DNA from 3 places in the Marivita sp. NO-S04 genome. Region 2 is predicted to be linked to each of the others. Evidence: riboswitches for the same ligand, from Rfam matches in the RefSeq annotation. Region 2 holds a riboswitch; each other region holds the start of a gene.

Region 1 (7,735 bases), 990 kb from region 2:
CGGCCTCCGCCGCACCCGCCAAGGCGCGGTGCAGCGTGATCGGCTCCGGCGTGGTATGCATGAGGGGCGCCTGCCAGTCGCCCTCAACACCCGTGGTGCCAAGATTGACCGCAGGTATCCCCAGCAATTGCCAGATCCGCCGCACGAAACTGGCCACGCTCGTCTTGCCATTGGTCCCGGTGACCGCAACCATCGTGTCAGGCTGCTGTTCAAACCAAAGCGCCGCACAAAACGCCAAGGTCTGTCGCGGATCGGCAGCGATCACCACTGCTGCGGTCGAACCCGCAAGCTCGTCCTTGGCGATCTCGGCGCCTTCGACATCGGTCAGGATGGCCGCAGCCCCCATCCGCAGTGCGTATTGGATAAACTCGCCACCATGCATCTTTGTGCCCGGCAGCGCCGCAAACAGGTATCCCTCTTTGACATCCCGGCTGTCCACCGCAAGGCCGGTGACAATCGCATCCGCGCCGCCGCGCGCCGTCAGCCCCAGCGCGCTCAGGCTTTTGCCCTTTGCTGCCATGACGACCCCCTCGTGTTCTTGATCCCGATCAGGGGCGGATGCCCTCAGTTCGAGGTGTTGATGATGCCCGTCAATTGCCGCGTTTCGACCTCCGGACGCAAGCCCAGAAGCGGCGCAACACGGCGGATCATTTCTGCTGCGACAGGTACAGCCGTCCAGCCTGCGGTGCGTCGTGGCTTCGTGCCGCTGGTCTCAACCGGTTCGTCCAGTGTCACGATCAGCACGTATTTCGGGTCATTGGTCGGGAAGACCGACGCAAAGGTGTTGATCACCTTGTCATCGTAATACCCGCCACCGCGCGCCTTGGGTTTGTCAGCCGTTCCGGTTTTCCCACCAACGAAATACCCCGGCACCTCGCCAAAGCTGGCGGTGCCCTCGGTCACAACTTTCCGAAGCATATCAACCGATTGCCGTGCCGTGCGTTCCGACATCAAGCGCGGACCAAGCTTGGCCCCGCTCTGCTTGAGAAGCGTAGGCTCGACCTTGTATCCGCCATTTGCGATCGCGGCATAGCCAGCAGCCAGATGCAGCGGGCTCGACGACAGGCCGTGACCGTAAGAGATTGTCACGCTCGACAGGTCGGTCCAACGCTGCGGAAGCAACGGCTTGCCCCCTGCAGCTTCGACAATTTCCAAAGGCGTCGGCTCAAAGAACCCCAACCTTTTCAGGAACTCCTGCTGACGCTGCGCGCCAATCGCCAAGGCCAGACGCCCAGTGCCCCGGTTCGAACTTTTGACAATGATGTCCGAGACCGACAAAGGCCCATAATTCTTGTTGTTGAATTCACCAATCTTGAGCCCCCCAACCTTCATCGGGCCGGACGTATCGATGACGGTTTCCGGGTTCACCAACCCCAGATCAAGCGCCTGCGCAGACGCGAAAACCTTGAAGGTCGATCCCAGCTCGTACACGCCCTGCACCGCACGGTTGAACAGCGGGCTGTCCGCAGCCTCGCCTTGGGTCAGCGGGCGTGGGCGATCATTCGGATCGAAATCCGGCAGCGACGCAATCGCGATCACCTCACCTGTGTAGATATCCATCAACACGCTGGCAGCACCCTTGGCATTCATCAGGTTCATGCCACCCTGAAGCACACGTTCGGTCGCGGCCTGAATCGTCAGGTCCAAAGACAGCTCAAGTGGCGCACCCTCGCGCGCCGGGTCACGCAGATCATCATCAAAGAATTTCTCGATACCTGCGGTGCCAATTACTTCAGCGGAATGAACCCCTTCCCGGCCAAAGCTCGCTCCGCCAAGGATGTGTGATGCCAGCGCTCCATTGGGATAAAGCCGCATCTCACGTGGCCCGAACAACAAACCGGGCTCACCGATATCATGCACTTTCTGCTTTTGCTCGGGGCTCAGTTTTCGACGCACCCACATGAACTTACGGTTGCCAGTGAAATCTTTGCGCAAACGTTCTTCGTTAAGCTCAGGAAAAATCTTGACCAATTCCGATGCTGTACGGATTGGATCAACCATCTGCTGCGGATGCGCGTACAGCGAGAAGGTCTCCATGTTGGTCGCCAGAATACGGCCCTGACGGTCGACAATATCCGCCCGACTGGCGATGATCGAGGCACCCGTGGCCTGCGCGCGTGGCTCTTCCGGCTCGGATGCCGCCAATGTTCCCATCCGCGCCCCGATCACACCGAAGGCACAAAAGAACATCACCGCCATCACCAACAGCCGCCCCTCGGCCCGCGACCGCGCCTTATCGCGCATCTGTTCGTGGCGAATCCGCAGATTCTCGCGTTCGATGGCGTCGGGGTTTTCGCCCTTGCGGCGGGCATCCAGAATGCGCGCCAAAGGCCGAAGCGGCGTGCGGGTCATGGTTCTTGCTCCTGTGCGCCTGCGCTTGAGATCTCAACCGGGTCGGTGATCGGCAGCTCGGGTGGTTGCGGATAGGCGATCTGATCCACGCGCCCAAACTGATCCGGCTCAAGCGGCATCAGCCCCAGACGCTCAAAGTTCACCTCTGCCAGATCCCGCAGCCGGTCAGGGCGGTTCAGATAGGCCCACTCCGCCCGCAACACCGCCAAGCGCGCCCGCGCTTCGGCAATTTCACCGCGCACCGCTTGCGCCTCGCCCAGCGCCGCCTGAGTCTTGTAATTCTCGTGATACGCCCAGAACGCCGCCCCGATGACAGTCAGAAACGTCAGGACATACAACAGGGAACGCATCAGCGGTCCTCCTTCAGTTGAGGCAAGGCAATCTGTCCCGCGTCGATGTCTCCGGCGGGCGCATCGGTGCGCCGCGCAACACGCAGCTTGGCCGATCGCGATCTTGGATTGACCGCCAATTCGTCATCATCGGGACCGACCGCCTTGCGGGTCACGATCTTGAACGCGGGGGTTTCGACTTCGATTTCAGGCGCGTAGCGATTGGCGCGTCCCGATTGACCGCCGCGCGCCTGCAAGAACCGTTTGACCATCCGATCCTCGACCGAATGAAAGCTGACCACGGCCAGCAATCCGCCGGGCTTCAGCGCCCGTTCGGCAGCCATCAACCCCTGCATCAACGCGCCATATTCATCGTTCACCGCAATCCGCAGTGCCTGAAAACTGCGCGTCGCCGGGTGTGACTGCCCTGGCTTGGGGCGCGGCAGGCAGGATTCGACGATCCGGGTCAGTTCCAACGTCCGCGTGATCGGCGCCACTTTGCGCGCCGCGACAATCGCCTTGGCGATCCGGCGCGAGGCGCGTTCTTCCCCGTATGTATAAAGAATATCCGCAATATCGAACTCGTCCGCCGTATTCACGATATCCGCCGCCGAAGGTCCGTCCTGCCCCATCCGCATGTCCAACGGGCCGTCTCTCATGAAGGAAAACCCGCGCTCCGCCAAATCCAACTGCATCGACGACACACCAAGGTCCAACACAACCCCGTCCACACCAGACGCGATCTCGTCCATCTCGGCAAAATTCGCGCGGTGCAATTCGATCCGGCCCTCGAATTCGGGCAACCAAGACGCCGCCATCTCATGCGCCAGCGGATCGCGATCAATGCCAATGACTTTGCCGGCCCCGGCCTCGATCAGCCCGCGCGCATAGCCACCGGCACCAAAGGTGCCATCAACCCAAACACCCGCCACCGGCGCCACCGCCCGCAAGAGCGGAGCAAGAAGGACGGGAATGTGTGGGTCAGTCGAAGGGGAAGCAGCGGCAGCAGACATATCCGATCAGCCCCCCGGCTGCTGGTCCAGGAAGATGAGCGGATCGACATCGTCGGGCAGATCATCCAACCATTCGTCGGTTGCAGCCTGCTCCTCTGCCTCAAAGGTCTCGGGATCCCAGATCTGAAAAGTGTCGCCTGCACCGATGAAAAACGCCTCGGCACTCAGGCCAATCTTCTCGCGCAGCTTTGCCGGCAGCACAAGCCGCCCGGTCTCATCAACACTGGTCGCGTGGGATTGGCCGTTGAACAACCGTTGCAGCATCTTGCGCTCAACCGATCCCCGTGGGAGCGCTTCGATCTTTTCGTCCACCTCTTCGATGGCCTCGACCGTATAACATTCAAGATATTTGCGACGCTTGTCGCCGTAGACAATAACCAGCTCGGGGTTCAGGCCATCCATATACGCGGGATCGCCCGCTTCGAGGACACGACGAAACGAGGCCGGGATAGACACCCTGCCCTTGCCATCAACCTTGTGATGACTTTCGCCTCTGAACCTCAGTCTACGGGTCACTGCCCTACTGGTCCTTTCATGCCTCTTGTCCCTGGAAACGGAAACGGCGGGTTGATCTGCTGCCACTGATCAACCCGCCGTCCGTGTCCCGTCTCCGGGAAGTCCGACTGCGCGCGCCACCTGGGGGGATGTCTGCTCGCCCGCGCGCCGGATCTCTGTGTTCGATGAAAGCGGGTGCCTGTATGAAACCTGCTTTTTTTATTGTTTGGATACCGCGTCGAGGTCTGTGTCGCCTCGTTTGCTGTTCCTGCTCTCATCTCGTGCATTAGGGATGCCATGGGAAAACATGGGTCGCAACAGTTTTTTATGGGAATTTGCATCCATATGCTGTTTGTGGGCCCCTTCAGAAACCGCATCCGGTAGATAAGTGATCGATTTTTGGCAAAATACGCCACAAGGCATAGAAACAAACACTATATATAGACGCGTACAGCACGCAGGATTGTTGCCCATAATTTCCCACAACCGCAACAAACAAACCAAGAACATCGTCAAATCGCAATGGCTGGAAACTCTGAATCCGACGATTTTCTCCGAATTTCCACCCGAATCACCCCAATGATTCGACTTGTCGCACAGGGCTCGGGCAATCCGTCCCATCTTTTCCCATACCCAGTCCCACCTATTCCCATGCCAGCCCCACACGCGACCTATACGCACCCAAAAGATCACCAAAGCTTGCAATGCAAACAGCCCGGTTGTACGCCAAAGAGGTCATGGTCCGGGCAACCCCCGGTGAAAAGGGAACGTGGTGAAATCCCACGACTGCCCCCGCAACTGTAAGCGGCGAGCGTGTTCGGCATATGCCACTGGGAAACCGGGAAGGCCCGACACACGCCCCGACCCGCAAGTCAGGAGACCTGCCGTGACAGATCACCCTACACTCGCGCGGGGTGCGCGGGCTGTGACGGTACTCCGGTGTGGTGACAGTCACCGCCTTTGGGCATGTCCCGAAGGCTTGATATGTTCGATGCGCGGGAGGCAGAGCGGTGAAGCTCTTTAGTGCGCTGATGGTTTTGACAGTGGCGATGTTCCTCGCATCGCTCTTTGTCGGCTATGCGGCGATCTCTGTTCCCGAAGGCCTGGCAGCGCTGTTTGGCCGGGGCAACCCGCTTTACGTGACGATCATGCAAGACATCCGCCTGCCGCGCGCGCTGTTGGCGGCGATGGTTGGCGTGTCGCTCGGCCTTGCTGGTGCCGCGATGCAGGGGTTCTTGCGCAACCCTCTGGCCGAACCCGGTTTGATCGGCGTATCCGGTTCGGCCGCCCTGGGGGCGGTGATCGCTCTGCAAACCGGGCTGGCCGCCGCCTTTGCACTGGCGCTGCCGATCACGGCACTCAGCTTTGCCGCGTTGGCCGTTGGCCTGATCCTGCTGCTGGCGGGTCCGCGCGGGTCGTCGCTAACCCTGATCCTTGCAGGCATCGCCGTGTCGGCCTTTGCCGCCGCCCTGACATCCCTGACGCTGAACCTCTCCCCCAACCCCTATGCCGCGTCCGAGATCATGTTCTGGATGATGGGCTCGGTCGCCAATCGTGCCATGAGCCATGTATGGCTGGCGCTGCCGATCATGACGCTGGGCTGGATCGCACTGGCCGGACTGGGCCGCGGCCTTGACGCACTGACATTGGGCGAAGACGCAGCAGAAGCCTTGGGCATCTCGCTCTCTCGCCTGCGCCTGCAACTGCTGTTTGGCACCGCCGCCGCCGTGGGTGCGGCAACCGCAATGGCCGGAGCGGTGGGGTTTGTCGGTCTGGTCGTGCCGCACATCCTGCGCCGCTTTGCCCATGGTCGCCCATCGACCCTGCTCTGGGCCTCAGCGCTTGGTGGGGCCGCGATGGTGCTGGCCGCCGACCTGACAACACGGCTTGTTCTGCCGGACCGAGACCTGAAACTCGGCGTCGTCATGGCCCTGATCGGCGCACCGCTGTTTCTGCACCTAATATATAAGACACGGAAGGAAATCGCATGACCCTCCTTTCTGTGCAAAACCTCACCGTCCGGCGCGGCGAATGCCCGGTGGTCGATGCCGCATCTCTGGCGATAGGTCCCGGCGAATGTGTCGGCCTGATCGGCCCCAATGGCGCGGGCAAAACCTCGCTTCTGCGCGGTGCGCTGGGTCTCTTGACGTATGAGGGCACCAGCAGCCTGGCCGCTCTCTCCCCGAAACAGCGCGCCGCCCAAGCCGCATGGCTGCCCCAGACACGCGAAATCGCGTGGCCAATGAGCGTGGAGCGGATCGTGGCCCTTGGTCGTCTGCCCTATCTCGCGCGTGGCGCACGGCTCAGCTCAACCGACCAAACCGCCGTCGATGCCGCCCTGACCCGCATGGGCCTGCAAAACTACCGCACCCGTCTGGCCACCGCACTGTCTGGCGGCGAACAGGCCCGCGTGTTGATCGCGCGGACACTGGCACAGGACACGCCACTTCTGATGGCCGATGAACCCATCGCCGGGCTGGACCCAGCCGCACAGATCGCCACGCTTCAGGTGTTCAAGACATTGGCCCAAGAGGGGCGCGCCGTGCTCACGTCTCTACACGACTTGTCACTTGCGGGACGTTATTGCACCCGTCTCATTCTGCTCGACGCGGGCCGCATTATTGCCGACGGCGCGCCGCGCGATGTGCTGACGCCTGCCCTTTTGGCAGAGGTGTTTCGCCTTGAGGCAGAGGTCATCGACACACCACAAGGCCCAATCGTCCAGCCACTGGGGGTGCTGACATGACAGACATCATCGCGTTTCTGAACGTCGGCGGCCCCGCGCTTTGGGTGATCACGGGCCTCAGCGTGATCACCCTTGGCCTGATCCTGTGGAAGTTGTGGCGTTTGTCGCTCATGGGCGCATGGCGGCGTGACGCGACCGAAGCCGCTGTTGACCAATGGCAACGCGGCCAGCACGACAGCGCCCTGTCCAGCCTGCACCAGCGCACCGGCCTGCGCGCCCGCGTGGTCAAAGCAGCCATGCAAGCCAGCCAGACACTTCCTCCCGAAGACGCCCGCGACGAGACCACCCGCGTCGCCCGTGGCGCGCTGATGGATGCAGGCAGCGGCCTGCGCGCGCTGGACCTCATTGCAACCATTGCGCCGCTGGTGGGCCTTCTAGGCACCGTGCTGGGCATGATCGACGCGTTCCAAGCCTTGCAAGACAGTGGCGCCCGCGCCGACCCCTCGGCCCTTGCTGGCGGCATCTGGGAGGCGCTTTTGACCACCGCAGCCGGCATGGCCCTGGCGATCCCCGCGTCAATGGCGCTCAGCTGGTTCGACAGTATAAATGACCGTCTCGCCCATGATTTCGACGATCTCGCCACACGCGTACTGACCAAAGGCAAACAAGGCTGACATGTTGAACCTCGCGCATCAGACACGCCGCCGTCACATCGGGTTGACCCCGATGATCGACGTCGTGTTTCTGCTGCTGGTGTTCTTTATGCTGGCCGCCCGCTTCGGCATGACCGATGCCATCCCGGTCACGCTATCGGGTGGCGCAGCACAGCCCTATGACGGCCCGCCGCGCCTGATCACCGT
Region 2 (7,735 bases):
AACATTTTGGTAGATTTCCGAAACGAACCGCAACGCATTCATGTCATCGTCATAAAGCGCGCGTGTTTCGTCTTGGTTCGCGAAAAGACCTGCGATTTCAGCCAGTGGCATACCTTGTGCGTGGGCAGTGCCCCAAAAACCAAGGCCCAGGGCATCCGGCGCTCGATTGAAGTATGCGACGTAGAGTTCGATAAACACGTCAAGCGCTGCCTGATCCAGTGTGACGTGCCCGCCGAATTGCCGCAAATCCATTGGCTCATCGAATGCAGTATCGGACAACTCGAAGGCGATCCGCTCGATATTGTCCAGACGCATCGGCACAGCTCCGTCCTCGGTCCGGTCTGTGATGAACACCTGCCCGTTTTGAAAGGTGACAGTGTAATGCGTCTGGTTCCCGGCAAATTGCACTGTGTCGACGCCTTCCAACCCGTCGATATGTGTATGCCCTTGCATCGCGATCATCACGTCGTCCGATGACGTTCCCAAAAGCACGGAGGGCTCCATGCTAGCACTTGCAACATCACCTGAGGCAAGCACCACGCGGGCCTCTTCATCCGTCGCTGGGTTCGAATGTGGAGTGTCCGATTGGGTCGGTTCCAACTGAAAATGTGCTTCGGTCAACGGTGTTCCGCTCTGAGAACGATGCAGCACATCAAGTGTTGTGCCGTCGATCAATTCAACACGTGAGACGTTGTTGAATGGCTTGAAGACCGCCGCCAACACATCATCAATTGATGAAAACCCGCTGTCGATCAGTTGGATGATGTCTGTTTCAAAATCGAAGTCAGCAAGGCTGTTGCTTCCGTCGCCGGCCGCAATCACGAACACATCCCGACCCTCATGCCCGAAATACACATCGGCTCCGGGGCCTCCCCTCAGGACGTCATCACCTGCGCCACCGTCCAGATAATCGTCACCGGGGCCGCCTTGCACCGTGTCGTCGCCGGTTTGGCCAAACAGATCATCATTTCCGAAGTCTCCGAAAAGTTGGTCATGCCCTTCCGCGCCTTGCAGGGAATCGTTCCCGTCCAGCCCGTTGATCCTATCGTCCGTGACAGTTCCGAAGACACGTTCGCTTGTATTCGTTGCGATCGGTGGCTTTGTGCCTTGGGGTTCAAAGCCGGCTATCTGATATCCAATATCGGCAAGGATCGCTTTGTCGAGATCACTCACATGAACCCGTGAGCCATTCGTCAGTATCGGGTCCAAGGCGACGCTGTCGTCTGCATATCCCTCTTCGATGTGCGCGTGATCTTCCTCGAGCGGAATTGGGCGCCCGCCATTGGCTTGTACAGCATTGGGGCCGGTGAATTCACTGTTGGTGACCCATCGGTCAAAGGCGCCGGACGATCCGATCCCCAGAATATGTCCAATTTCGTGGATCACGACCGAAAAGAAGTCGCTGTAGCCTTGCACGGGACGGTCCACCGCGAACGACCAGTTGGCTTGGGAGTTGAATGTCAGAGAGCCTGCCCAGGGTTCGAAATCGGTGACAGGGCCAGAGCCTCTGAAATCGGATGAAATTCGTGCTGCGAAAACATCGCCTGAAGCGTTCCCGCCATCCGGCCCTGCCAATGCCAATGTTCCAGACGTTAGTGACCGCGATCCGACAAAGACAAGAATGTCGTCAATCGGTTCAGACAGAGTGACTGTCTCGATTTCAAAGGTTGTAGGGTTCTTGATGCTGAACACCGTGCCGACGGGGACGTCGATGAACTCATCGTTGAGGATTGCTGTCCATTCCGCAGCGGCTGCATCCAAGGCCGCGCGGCGGTTTGGGTCATCGAAAAACCCATCACTATCGTAGCGGTAATCGAAGTGGAATGAAAACGACACGGGCACAAACCTCTTTGGTCACAGCACACTCAAACGGGTCTCATCCACTGCAGGTCCTCCTGAGGGCGAAACGGTCTTATCAAGGTTGGTGGCGAACTTGGTCCATTTCGTGATCGCAATTGGGCAATAAGGTACTGAAAACGAGCAAATTCCTGTAAAAATTTATGGATGACTTAATCATGTACCTGCGACCAAGCGCCAAGGTGGCAGAATGCAAAGCCCACTTGACGCATCCTTAACGTCGGGTGCAGATGAGCGTGTCTACGGTCCGAGCGTTCAACAGCGTTCGGTGAAAAGGGAACGCGGTGCTTCTTCGGAAAAATCCGCGACTGCCCCCGCAACTGTGAGCGGTGAGCGACGCTGAAAGTGCCACTGGTGTCCGTCACGGACCCTGGGAAGGCCAGCATAGCAGAGACCCGCAAGTCAGGAGACCTGCCGAAGACGAACACCCAGTCCAATCGCGGGGCGCGATGGGGCGGCGGCTTCGTCCGTAGTGGTGTAAATCACCGTCTGCGGATGCGTCAGCATTCCAGATTTTTCATCACTCCGGTGCAGTGCGCCGGACAAGGCTGGGATCAATGAAATGACACGGCTCACCTCGAGATTACTTCTTTGCAGCACTCTCATCGCGCCATCAGCACTGATGGCACAGGATGTCAGTGGCGCAGTTATCGAACTCGAAGACATCGTCGTCTTCGGCGGATTGCTTCCGACGAACCTCGACACAACCGGTGCCACGATCGACGTGGCCAATTCCGCAGATATCCAACGCGAAGGGGCAAGTGCCACTGCCGCGCTCGATCTGCTTCCGGGCGTCTCGGTCAGCGCCAACGGTGGTTTGGGCAGCAGTGCGACAGTTCGTATTCGCGGCTTGAGCGGCCCCTATGTCGGGGTTCGAATTGATGGTATTGATGTCACGGATCCATCGGGCCCACAGACAGCCTTCAACTTCGGCAGACTAACCACCGGCTCGCTGGATCGTCTGGCAGTTGTCAAAGGGACGCAATCCGCAGTCTATGGGTCAGAAGCGATTGCCGGTGTCGTCGAGGTTGAGACTTGGCGGCCTGAAGTTTCTGGCGTTTCGGGCAAGGCACAGCTTGAACTGGGCAGCTTTGAAACCCGCTCTGCAAACCTGAGTTTCGGATATCTTGATGATCGTGCCGAACTGGCGTTGAGCCTTGGACGCGTGACCAGCGAAGGCTATTCGGCACGTGACACGGATGATGAAAACGACGGCTTTGAACAAAGCTTGGTCAATCTGTTTGCAGCCTACCAAGTCAGTGATGCCATCCGCATTGGATTTAACGGTTTCTGGTCGGAAGGCACCGCAGAGTATGATCAGGCGGCAACCGATCCGCGCGGCGAAATCGACGAAACACGCCGCGGCGTGCGGATGTTTGGCGAAGTGCAAGCGGGGGCTTGGACGCATGAGCTGTCCTTCAGCCGATACGAGATCGAACGGTTTGATCCGGTGGGCTTCACCCGCGATTTTCTTGGCGAACGCGATACAGTCGCCTACTTGGCCACGGGTGATCTGTCCTCGGGCGTGTCTCTTGCTTTTGGCGCAGACTGGAGCGAAGAGCGCGCAGCCTTGGATGGCGATGCATATGATGCATCGAACTCGGCGGTATTTGCAGAAGTGAAAGCGACACCAACCGATGCCGTCGAACTTTCGCTGACCCTGCGCTACGATGATTATTCGGACTTCGACGGGCAACTCTCGGGGCGTGCTGCTTTGTCGTATCGGCTGGACGAGGCAACCACCGTTCGAGCCTCTCTTGGCATGGGCTATCGTGCGCCGTCCTTGTATGAACGCTTTGGGCCTTATGCCGGATCGACCCCTCTGGACCCAGAAGAAAGCCTGAGCTTCGATCTTGGGATCGAGCATAGCTATGGTGACCGGGGAACGGTCAAGGCCACGGTCTTCTGGGCGGAAATCGATAACCTGATCGGGTTTGGCAGCGGGCCGAACTGCTTGCCGTCTCAAACATTTGGTTGCTACATTCAGACGGACGGAACAACCGAAACACGTGGTCTCGAACTGAGCGGGTCTTACGCAATCACTGATCGTGTGCGGGTGTCTGGTGCTTATACACTTACAAACACCGAAAATGACGGTGAACGTGTTGTTCGTGTTCCGCGTCACGATCTGTCTTTGGCGTTGGAGGCGGATGTGACGGATCGGTTGCAGATCGGCATCAACATGACCCGCGTTTCGGACACTCTGGACGGTTTTGGGACACTGACCCCTTTGGATGACTACACCGTTTGGGATGTCTCCGCGCGGTATGCGATCACCGACATGGCGAGTGTCTATGGCGCGATTGATAACGTCGGCGACGTCTCGTATCAGACGGTGCGCGGTTTCAATGCACCGGATCGGACCATCCGTTTCGGTGTTGAGACATCTTTCTGAATGATGCGCCGGTTGATGGCGCTTCTCAGCTGTGCGTTGGTCCCTCTAGGGGCCAGCGCAACCGATCTGCCGCGCGTGGTGTCGGTTAATGTCTGTACCGATCAGCTTGTCATGCTTCTGGCAGACCCTGACCAAATCTTGTCATTAAGCGATCTTTCAGATGATCCACGCAACTCGGTCATGGCCGAACGCGCCGCGCAATTTGCCAAGAACAATACGCAGGCTGAAACGATTGCTTTGCAAAACCCCGATATCGTTGTAGCCGGAGAGTACAGTGACCCGTCCATGCTTGCTTTGCTGCGGTCGATTGACATCGAGGTGGAGCAGTTCGCGATCACCCGGTCGCTGCGGGATATCCCCGGTGACATTCGTCGAATGGGCAAAGTTCTGGGCCAGGCTGATCGAGGCGAACAAATGGCCTTGGATTTGGAGCAGGACCTAGCAGCTTTTCCCGAGGCGCTCGGCGATCAACCAGTTGCAGCCTTCTTTCTGCCGAATGGTTTTTCCCTTGGGGCAGGTACTTTGAGCCATGACATCTTGACGGCTGCCGGGGTGCGGAATCTGTCTGATGAGCTTGGTCTTGTTGGCAACGGCACGCTCACATTGGAACAGGTGATCCTGAACCAACCGGATGCTCTGATCAGGTCGCAACCCTTTTCGGGTTTTTCGCTTTCGGAAGAAATGCTGACGCATCCCGCGTTGGAGGGGTTCCCAGCTTTGAAAACCTCTGTCGATTGGGTATGCGGCACACCGTTCGTGATGAACGCGATTGCCTCGGTTCGTGAACAGGCCTCCGCATTGAACCGATCCGCCAACGACTGACTGGTCAGGTGGCTGCACGCTTCCACGCCAATCGGATGGCTCCGTCAAGAGCAGTTCCCAAAGGTTCGGCCACTCTGGCTTGGTGGCGTTCATTGAGCCAAGGCGCGTAAAGAGGGGCAAGGCCTCCGACAAGGCAAACTCCCTCACCATCGATCAAACCAGCAGTGTCCAGACACAGGTCCAAGTATTCCGCCGCCTTCCGGATCATGTCACACGCGTGAGGATCGCCTTGGGATGCGGCGTCGAAGATGTTTGGTGCAAATGCTGCATAGTCTGCAGGTGCCGCTTTTTGCGCGAACGCAATCATGCGATTTGCATCCAATTCAAATGTTTGCAGAACGTCTTCGATGAAGGGCGATGGTGTTGCCAAACCATCGGTTACGAGCGCGCAGCGTTGCAACGCCAGCCGACCAAGCCATGCGCCTGATGCCTGATCCCCCAGGTGAAGGCCCCAGCCGCCAATCGACCGGACGCTGTCCCCTCGTTTAATGGCGACGAAAGATCCTGTTCCCACGCCAACCAGAGCCCCATCTTGGCTCCCAAATGCGCCGATGGCCGAGGTCAGTTGATCGTTGCTGATGCGGCAGTTCTTAAGTGGCAGACGCGCCGCACAGGATTGAGCATCTTCATGAGTGACAATTCCTGCCAAACCCAAATGAGCAGGCGCCTCTTTCACTCTGTCGAATGATACGCCAGCCAAAGATGTCACCTCGGTCAGCGCGGTCAGGATATGAGCGACCGTTCCGTCCGGATCGCTCGTGTAATTTGCCGAACCAGAATGCGCCGTGGCCAAAACTGTCCCATCCGGCGCGCCAAGAGCAGCGCGGCAGCCGCTGCCGCCACCATCCAGTCCGATTGCAAATTCCAAGCGATCTGTCATGGCTTAGGGTCTAGCACGACCGGCATGATCCAGCGCAATCGAAAATCCGCCGGGCGTATCTCCCGGCGGCATTGGGCGAAGGGTTGATTTGATCAGCCCAGAACGGCTTTGACCGCGCGGACCGTGCCCGCGACGACTTGGTCTGCTTCGGACTTGGTCAAGCAGAACGGCGGAGCAAACCCAAGGATGTCTCCCTGCGGCATAGCGCGCGCGATGATCTTGTCCTGCTCGAGCAGTTTGGCCGAGATCTGTGGGCCGATTTTGTCCGCGGCATCAAAGAAAACGCGACTGTCTTTGTCCCTTACAAATTCTACCGCGCAGATCATGCCGTCGCCGCGCACGTCGCCGACATTTCGGTGATCAGCCAGAGCTTCGCGCATCGTTGCATTGAGATATGCGCCTACGTTGCCTGCATTCGATACCAGGTTCAGATCGTCCAGCAATTTGAGGTTCGCAACACCTGCCGCAGCACCGATGGGGTGCGCGGAATAGGTCCAGCCATGTCCAATCGGTCCGTTTTCGTCGGTGCCTTGTTCCAACACGCTCCAGACCTTGTCCGAGACAATAGAGCCGGACAGCGGCGCATAAGCAGAGGTCAGCCCCTTGGCGATGGTAATGATATCGGGTTTGATCCCGTAATGCTCGGAGCCGAACATTGTGCCCAAGCGACCAAAGCCGGTGACCACCTCATCCGCAATCAAGAGGATGTCATGCTTGTTCAGCACGTCTTGGATCGCCTTCCAATAGCCTGCCGGGGGCGGGACGATGCCGCCAGTTCCCAGCATGGGTTCTCCGATGAACGCACCGATGGTGTCGGCCCCTTCGCGAGCGATTAGGTTTTCGAGATCCGCGGCACATTGGGCGACGAATTCGGCTTCGGTTTGGTTCAGGTCTTCGCGCCGATAGTAATAGGGTGCGGTGGTGTGGATCACCTGCTCGATCGGCAGATCGAATTTCTTGTGAAACAGCTCGAGCCCGGTTAGCGACCCGGTGACAAGACCCGATCCGTGATATCCACGCCAGCGCGAGATGATCTTTTTCTTCTGCGGGCGTCCAAGGATGTTGTTGTAATACCAGACCAGTTTGACATTTGTCTCGTTCGCATCCGATCCGCCAAGACCGAAATAGACCTTGGACATATGGTCTGGCGCGCGGTCGAGTATCATTTTCGCCAAGGTGATCGACGCCTCGGTGCCGTGGCCGACATAGGAATGGTAATAAGCCAGTTCCCGCGCCTGTTCTGCAATGGCCTCGGCAATCTCCTGACGGCCATAGCCGACGTTGACGCAATAAAGCCCGGCGAACGCATCCAGCAGCTTGTTGCCGTCCCGATCTTCGATGAACACACCCGATGCCGTTTTGATCACGCGACTGGGGCTTTCGCCGCGAGCATGTTGCGCAAGGTGGGTGGACGGGTGGAAGAAGTTATCTCGATCCCACTGATCAAGTTGGTCATTCCGAAGCATGTCGTTTTCCAGTCATTAAAGGTGACAAATCGTTGTGCACATCAGTCGATGATTTCGGATGGTGTCAAGAAATCACGTGCTGATTCTGTGCGCCATTCGACAGTATTCCTGCCGAGTTGTGCACATCTTACGATAAATTTGGCTGAGGACCAACCATGCCCGAGGGAAATGCCCCGTTTAGTCAAACTGAATACGACCGCCGTATAGCGCTGACACGTACCGCGATGAGCGAAGCCGGACTGGACGCCCTGTTCGTCACCGACCCGTCCAACCAAGCTTGGCTGACAGGGTATGACGGTTGGTCGTTCTACGTGC
Region 3 (7,735 bases), 460 kb from region 2:
GACTATTACGAACTCTATCGACGCTTGTCTGCAGGCGGCAGCGCCAAGATCCGCAGCCACCAGAAAACCGTCCGCGATGGCATCAGCCGGGTCATCAAGGCGAATGCCGAAGTGCAGGAACACGCACCTTTGGATAAACCGGTGACAGCGCATTGGCGGCGTGCGCTGGACAATGGCCGGATGGAGCGGCACGCACCCTTTATCCGGGCTCTGGAAAGCATACAGGGGCATCTGGTCTGGCAGTACGGCTACGAAAAAGTGCCCCGCGGCTTGGAACGGAAATACGCCTATGCCGAACTGGTCGGCCCTACAGGACCAGTGATCACCGACGAGGTGATCCTTGGTCTCGTTCTATTCGCGCCGGGATGCACCTATCCCGCGCATGCACACGACGGGATTTCCGAAAGCTACATCTGCCTGTCAGGCGCTGTGTCCGAGAACGATCAGGGTGTTTATGCGCCGGGATCGCTGATCTTCAATCCACCTGAACAGCGCCACCGCATCACCGTCGCGGAGCAAAACCCGGCGCTCTTGTGCTACGCGTGGACAGGTGCACGGGAAAAATTGGCGAACCAGAAAATGGTGTTCAGCCGGGGACCAAGGAAATGAACCTGATAGCTTAGCTCTCGGACAGAGCGACTTTCATATCCTTGACCTGATAGATGACTTCACCGTCGGCCTCGACACGGCCGTCGGCAACCCCCATGGTCAGACGGCGCGTCTGGATGGCCTTGGTGAAGTCGACGTAATAGGTCAGCATCTTGCGATCCGGGCGAACCATACCGGTCAGCTTGACCTCACCTACACCCAGCGCATAGCCGCGCCCTTGCCAGCCCCGCCAACCAAGGTTGAAGCCGGTCAATTGCCACAGGCCATCCAACCCCAAGCACCCCGGCATGATCGGGTTGCCCGGAAAGTGACAATCAAAAAACCAAAGGTCAGGGGTGATGTCGAACTCAGCCACGACATGGCCTTTGCCATGCGCCCCGCCATCGCCCGAGATATCTGTGATCCGGTCCATCATCAGCATGGGTGGCTCGGGAAGCTGCGCATTGCCCGGCCCGAAAAGCTCTCCGCGCGCGCATTTCAAAAGATCGTCACGGTCGAAGCTGCGAGGAAATTCGGTCATGTTCGACAAGGCTCCCGGATTGATTGGCGAAATCCCGCTCCCTCTATCACCCAGGCCGATGCGCGTGCAAGCCCACCACTCGACGCGGCATGAGACAAGTTGTTGCAAGAAATTTATTTGAACTGCGAGCCATTCGCACCCTATATACTTAAGTGACAAGGAGCAGAGCCGGTATGTCTTCACGATCCATCGACCGCGGAACCGATTGGCTGTCCAAAGGCGGCGTGCGCCCGACGCGGCAGCGCGTGGCCCTCGCATCTCTGCTTGTTGGGGATGGTAAGAACCGCCACGTCACCGCCGAAAGCCTGTTCGCGGCCGCGCAGGATACCGGCGAACAAGTGTCGCTGGCCACAGTGTACAACACGTTGCGCGCCTTCTGCGATGCAGGGCTGATGCAGGAAGTGACAGTCGACGGCGCGCGCAGCTATTTCGATACCAACACTCACGATCATCCGCATTTCTACTGGGAAGACGAAGGTCGTTTGACAGACGCACCTGCGGACGAGCTCGAAATCGCCCGTATCCCAGGTCCACCAGAAGGTGCAGAGATTTCCAGCGTCAACGTGGTGATCAAACTTCGCCGAACCTGACAAAGGCCGTGGCTCGTATTGCCATGGCATAAGCTGTCATCAGCGACCAAAGATGAGATCACATTGGCCGCATTTGATGTAGGCCGCAGAATAGATCAAATTCTCTTCATTTCCCCAAGTCCCCACTTTGTTGCCGCAAAGCTGCGTCGACAAGGGTAATCCCCTTGTTTCAAAGCTCGTTCCAAATGCGGTGCACTCGAAATACCGCGCTGGAACAGGTCCGCAGACAGTCCGGATTTTCAGTAAATTCGCTCTTTAACACCCCGTTCACTCCTCATTCCGCATCACCCGTTGTGGGGGCGTTTTGAATGAGGGGTGTGGGGTATGGAACCCTTGACCGATGTATTTGGAACGCAGACGTCTGCGGCGGGACTTTCTTTTGGATTGCGGGGGGTTGTTGACTGGAGTGTTCAGCAACCGTTTCTGGATGTGTTCAAGACGGCACGGCCGTGGTTGGGGCACAGCGAGAACCAGTGGGGGGCCTATGGCTCGGAGGATCTTGGGGCGATGGGGGTGCTGGATGCCAATGGCTGGATCACCGATCTGCCGTCGGGTGTCGACCGGGTCGAGACCTTCATTCTGACCGAGATGCCGGTCGAGGCGCAGTATACGGCGGGCAGCTACCGACTGAGCTATGACGGCGCAGGCGAGCTCCATGTGCACGGCGCCGAGATCATATCGCAGGCCAATGGCGAGATCTGGTTCAACTACACGCCCACCGGCGAAGGCATGGTCACCATTTCGATCACCGGGACCGACCCGCAGAACACCGGCAACTACCTGCGCAATATCGAGGTGGTCAAACAGGAATACATCCCCGCCTTCGAGGCCGGCGCGCTGTTCAACCCGCTCTGGCTCGACATGATCAACGACGCGCAAGGGCTGCGCTTCATGGATTGGCAGGAAACCAACAATTCCCAAATCCAAAGCTGGTCCGACCGCCCCACCGTGGGCACCTACAGCTATGCCGAAGGTGTGCCCCTTGAGGTGATGGTGGCGCTGGCCAATGCCACTGGCACCGAGCCGTGGTTCAACATGCCGTGGAACGCCGACGAGGCCTATATCCGCAACTTCGCCACCTATGTGCGTGACAATCTCGACCCCGATCTGCGGGCCCATATCGAGATGTCCAACGAGGTGTGGAACTGGATGTTCGAACAGGCCCGCGAAGCCTCTGCCGATGCGCAGGAGCGCTTCGGCCAGGACCTTGGCGATGGCTGGATGCAGGAATACGGCGCCCGTGCCGCCGAGATGGCCCGTGTGCTGGACAGCGTTTATGCCGGGTCCGAGGACCAGTTGGTCAAGGTCATCGCCACCCATACCGGCTGGCCGGGGCTGGAGGAATCGATCCTGCAGGCCCCCAACTGGCAGGCGCTCAGCCCGGCCAATACCGCGCCCTATCTTTCCTTCGACACCTACGCCATCACCGGCTATTTCAGCGGCGGTCTCGGCACCGATGCCAAAGCGCCTCTGGTGCTCGACTGGATTGCCCAGAGTGAGGCGCAGGCCCGTCAGGATGCCGCGGCCCTCGGGCTGAGCGGTTCTGCCGCCAATGCTTATTTTGCCGAGCACCGCTTCGATCAGGCGGTGGCCCTTGCCGTGCGCGAACTGCGCGACGGCTCCGTCACCGGGGATGCCGAGGATTCCCTGGTCAGCCTGTTCGAGTTGTTCGCCTATCACAAATCCGTCGCTGATGCGCACGGTCTCGATCTGGTGATGTACGAGGGTGGCACCCATGTGGCCGGCAGCGGCCAGTGGATCAACAATGACCTGCTCACCGAGTTCTTCACCCACCTGAACTACTCCGACGGCATGGGCCAGCTCTACACCGAGCTGCTTGCCGGGTGGGAAGCAGCCGGTGGCACGCTCTTCAATGCCTTCGTCGATGTCTCCGAGCCCAGCCAGTGGGGCAGCTGGGGATCGCTGCGCCATCTGCAGGACAGCACCGCACGTCATGATGCGGTGGTGGAGTTTATGGAAAGCCACCCCGCTCCGGCCACGATGAAGGACGGAATTGTCGGCAACGCCACGTTCGACTTCGGCCCCGTGCCGGAGCCCACCCCGCAGGACGAGGACGACACACCGGTCGTCACCCCCCAGCCGCGTCCCGAACCCCAACCGCAACCGCAGCCGGAGCCCACACCCGAGCTGACGCCAGAAGAGCTGGTCCAGGTTGGCTTCAATGTCGACTTCTACGCTGTAGAAGAGGGCACAGAGCGGCTGAGCCAGATCAATTTCGAGACCCCCATCCACAGCATGGTTGTGAACAGCATCAACGAGACTGATGAGGATGGATCGTTCTGGGATGGAGGCCCGGCGGATTTCTTTGCCGGTCGCTACACAGGTGTTCTCAACGTCCAGGAAGCGGGTGTCTATACTTTTGCAACCCTGTCCGATGACGGCACCATTCTTTATGTGAATGGTCAAAGTGTCGTCGATAATGACGGGCTGCATGCCGAGGTCCTCATGCAGAACGAGATCTACCTTGAGGCGGGTCAGCACGATATCCGGCTTGATTACTTCGAGCATGAAGGCGGGGCGTCTGTGACATTGGGCTATGGTGGTCCAGACACGGGCGGCGAGTTGGTCATCATGGACGGGACCGTCGTCACCCCACTGCCGCGCCCCGAATCCCAACCGCAGCCGAGGCCGGAGCCCACACCCGAGCCGACGCCTGAACAGCCGGTCCAGGGTGGCTTCAATGTCGACTTCTACGCTGTGGAAGAGGGCACAGAGCGGCTGAGCCAGATCAATTTCGAGACCCCCATCCACAGCATGGTTGTGAACAGCATCAACGAGACTGATGACGATGGATCGTTCTGGGATGGTGGCCCGGCGGATTTCTTTGCCGGTCGCTACACAGGTGTTCTCAACGTCCAGGAAGCGGGTGTCTATACTTTTGCAACCCTGTCCGATGACGGAACCATTCTTTATGTGAATGGTCAAAGTGTCGTCGATAATGACGGGCTGCATGCCGAGGTCCTCATGCAGAACGAGGTCTACCTTGAGGCGGGTCAGCACGATATCCAGCTTGATTACTTCGAGCATGAAGGCGGGGCGTCTGTGACATTGGGCTATGGTGGTCCAGACACGGGCGGCGAGTTGGTCATCATGGACGGGACCGTCGTCACCCCACTGCCACGTCCGCAACCGCAACCGCAGACCAACCTCGCGCCTGCGGCGGCTTTCACCGAGCGCGCGGGCGACACAGCTCAGAGCGCCAGCCGGGTCGAGCAGGACGAAGCTGCCTCGGAGATCGAACTGAGCGGATCGCAGTCGAGCTACACGCTGCGGATCGCCGATGACACCATCGTCATCGAAGACCGTCGTGCGGGTGGCGAGGCGCCGCGCGTTCTGAGTTCGGAAGATCGCGTCGATTTCACCGAGACCCTTCCGGTCTTCGGCGAAGCCGGGATCGACCTTGATCTCTTCGACGGGATGGCGCGTCTGACCGACGACGCGATGGGCACGCTGACCGAGCTTTATATCGCCTATTTCAACCGGGCGCCCGATGCGGTTGGGCTGTTCTTCTGGGGCAACCAGCTTGCTGATGGCATGAGCCTGCGCGAGATCGCCGGGTATTTCTTCGACCAACCTGAAACCCGCGCGCTTTATGGCGATGTGGCGGACCTGTCGGAATTCGTCTCGACCGTCTATCAGAACGTGCTGGGGCGCGCGCCCGATGCGTCGGGTCTCGAGTTCTGGCTTGATCTGCTGGAAAGCAATGCTGCGGTAACGCCGTCGACCTTCATCATGGAGATCCTTGCCGGAGCCAAGGCTGCAACCGGCAGCGCCGCCGATGCCGCCTATCTTGAGAACAAGGTCGCTTTGGGCAGCCATTTTGCCATTACGCGCGGCATGTCCGATGTGGAGGAAGCCCGCATGGTGATGTCCGAGTTCGACGGATCCCAGATCAGCCTTGAGGAGGGTCTTGCCCGCAGCGATGCTTTCTACGAAGAAGCGCTTTCCGCCACGAATGGCGACTTCCTCATCCAACTTGTCGGCTTTGCCGATGCGCCCTTCGCGATGTGATCCACGATGGAAGATGGTGTGAACCCAAAGGCAGGCGCCCAGCCACAGTGGCAGGTAGAAGACAGACATTCGAAAAGCCTTTTGCAACGACTTGAACCGTGTCGCCCAAGTGCTGCCCGGTTTTGGCACCGTTGTCTTAACAAGCCGTGAGCAACCGTACGATCTGCGTCGAATTGGACGCATTGGCACAATGCCAATTGAATGGAATCGCCGCTTCTGTGACAGTAGATAGCGATGGTGGGCAGTGTTCGAAGCGCTGCCCGAATAGGGAATACGGTGCAATTCCGTGACTGCCCCCGCAACTGTGAGCGGTGAGTGCTTCGCGCAAAACCACTGGGCCGACTGGTCTGGGAAGGTGCGAGCTTCACGATGACCCGCGAGTCAGGAGACCTGCCATCACATGTGAACTGAACCCGGGCGGGGTGCACCGGAGGTCGATATGGCTTGCGCCGCTGTGGTGCGGTACATGAATACGACCTCTGTGCGACCCGTTCCTGCGCGGAGGGCGCTGATATGTCGATCGAACGAACCCTGACCCAGTTACAGGTCAATCCTCGCACAGCCGAACGTGCGCGGGAGATTGGGCAATTGGGCTATATGCAATGGCTTGGCGGGCTGCCTGCCAAAGCCTGTTACCTGACCGAGGCCACCTGCGCCTATATGGCAGCAGCACCGTTTCGGGACACCGATCCGGCGGTTGCGGAATTCTGCAAGCTGTTGAAGGCGTCTTTGGATGCTCCGCTTACGCCTCTTGATCTTGCGCTGCCCAAACCACGCCGGCGCGGCGGTGCGAAGGAGCGGCGGCTGTCACTATGACTTTAGGCCAGAGGCGGCGGCTTCGAACGCGGCCGCTGCCTCTTGAGTCATGGGATCACTGAACAAACTGCGGGCAAGGTCTGGGGAAAGGGTGAAACAATCCAGCCCCCGGGCGGCAAGCGCCACCATTTGATCGGCGGTCCGCAGCGATGCCACAAGGATGCGCGGCTTGCCACCAGAGATGGCTTGCATGTTCGAGAGGTGATTCAAGGCTGGCAATCCCGCCTCGTCCATGCGCCCAAAATAGGGGGCCACGAAATCGGCATCTAATGCCTTGGCCACGATCACCTGTTTGGGGTCGTAGACGGCAGTGAGCAGGATTGGGCCACCGAGTGCCTTGATTGACGGGACAGCGCGCAAGGCATCCGGTGTCATCGGGATTTTGACGACCGTGCGCAGACTGGCCGCTGCGCCGGCATCGTAGAGTTTTTTGGCCCAGTCGACATAGGTCTCGACCGGGCCAAACACCTGACCATGCAGTTCCTGTGCACCCAGGTCATGCGCGCGCTTTGCCATCTCGATCCAGTTGATCGCCGGGTACTCCAACCCCGCGCGCTGCGCCAGAAGCGGGTTGGTGGTAATGCCCCGAAAGAGGCCCGTCGGCATGAGTTCTGTCCATGCCGCGCGGTCCGCCGTGTCGAGATAGAGGTCCAAAATATCAGCCGACCGCGGCCATAGCGGTGTCGAGCTCTGACAACGTCGGAGGATTGCACCCCGCGCGGCTGCAATTTATGGCGGCTGCCATACCTGCACGGCGGATCAGGGCTTCGACCTGCGCAGCGTCAAGACCGTCAAGTGCAGCAGGTGCCAGCACGTCGGTCCGAGCCAAACCGGCCAACAGGGTTGCCATGAACGTGTCACCTGCGCCCACGGTGTCGACAAGTCCGGGCACAGGCGGTGCGGGAATGTTCACCGTGTTGTCGCCGCGCATGGCAATTGCGCCGTCGGGGCCTTTGGTCATGACCACCAGTGACGCCGATGTCTGGCTGCGCACATGCGCTAAGGCAGCATCTTGCGGCATATCCGGGCAAAGACCTTCGAGGTCTTCGTCACTGAGCTTCAGGACATGCGCGGCCTGCATCATGCGGAAGATTCGCGCGCGGTAGGCGTCGATATCGGTGATCACCGACAGGCGGACATTCGGATCAAGCGACACAAGTGTCCCCGA

Evidence for each region. Region 2 has a riboswitch for cobalamin ahead of ACK3EW_RS16940 (TonB-dependent receptor plug domain-containing protein). Riboswitches for the same ligand answer to the same signal wherever they lie in the genome.
Region 1: it holds a riboswitch for cobalamin, as region 2 does, so the genes downstream of both, ACK3EW_RS12030 (FecCD family ABC transporter permease) here and ACK3EW_RS16940 (TonB-dependent receptor plug domain-containing protein) in region 2, are expected to answer to the same signal.
Region 3: it holds a riboswitch for cobalamin, as region 2 does, so the genes downstream of both, ACK3EW_RS14645 (hypothetical protein) here and ACK3EW_RS16940 (TonB-dependent receptor plug domain-containing protein) in region 2, are expected to answer to the same signal.

The regions. Positions count from the first base shown of each region.
Region 1 covers NZ_CM180980.1:2,317,941-2,325,675, forward strand. The annotation lists gene ACK3EW_RS12005 (UDP-N-acetylmuramoyl-L-alanyl-D-glutamate--2,6-diaminopimelate ligase) at 1-520, opposite strand, end outside; gene ACK3EW_RS12010 (peptidoglycan D,D-transpeptidase FtsI family protein) at 565-2,352, opposite strand; gene ftsL (cell division protein FtsL) at 2,349-2,702, opposite strand; gene rsmH (16S rRNA (cytosine(1402)-N(4))-methyltransferase RsmH) at 2,702-3,694, opposite strand; gene mraZ (division/cell wall cluster transcriptional repressor MraZ) at 3,701-4,210, opposite strand; cobalamin riboswitch at 4,911-5,092, shown strand; gene ACK3EW_RS12030 (FecCD family ABC transporter permease) at 5,200-6,180, shown strand; gene ACK3EW_RS12035 (ABC transporter ATP-binding protein) at 6,177-6,935, shown strand; gene ACK3EW_RS12040 (MotA/TolQ/ExbB proton channel family protein) at 6,932-7,549, shown strand; gene ACK3EW_RS12045 (ExbD/TolR family protein) at 7,551-7,735, shown strand, end outside.
Region 2 covers NZ_CM180980.1:3,311,912-3,319,646, reverse strand. The annotation lists gene ACK3EW_RS16945 (DUF4214 domain-containing protein) at 1-1,836, opposite strand, end outside; cobalamin riboswitch at 2,084-2,290, shown strand; gene ACK3EW_RS16940 (TonB-dependent receptor plug domain-containing protein) at 2,420-4,252, shown strand; gene ACK3EW_RS16935 (ABC transporter substrate-binding protein) at 4,268-5,074, shown strand; gene ACK3EW_RS16930 (glucosamine kinase nucleotide-binding domain-containing protein) at 5,079-5,954, opposite strand; gene ACK3EW_RS16925 (aspartate aminotransferase family protein) at 6,047-7,420, opposite strand; gene ACK3EW_RS16920 (M24 family metallopeptidase) at 7,576-7,735, shown strand, end outside.
Region 3 covers NZ_CM180980.1:2,850,798-2,858,532, forward strand. The annotation lists gene ACK3EW_RS14625 (dimethylsulfonioproprionate lyase family protein) at 1-609, shown strand, start outside; gene fabA (bifunctional 3-hydroxydecanoyl-ACP dehydratase/trans-2-decenoyl-ACP isomerase) at 620-1,129, opposite strand; gene irrA (iron response transcriptional regulator IrrA) at 1,303-1,719, shown strand; gene ACK3EW_RS14640 (PA14 domain-containing protein) at 2,044-5,751, shown strand; cobalamin riboswitch at 5,970-6,163, shown strand; gene ACK3EW_RS14645 (hypothetical protein) at 6,265-6,567, shown strand; gene ACK3EW_RS14650 (transaldolase family protein) at 6,562-7,221, opposite strand; gene ACK3EW_RS14655 (carbohydrate kinase family protein) at 7,226-7,735, opposite strand, start outside.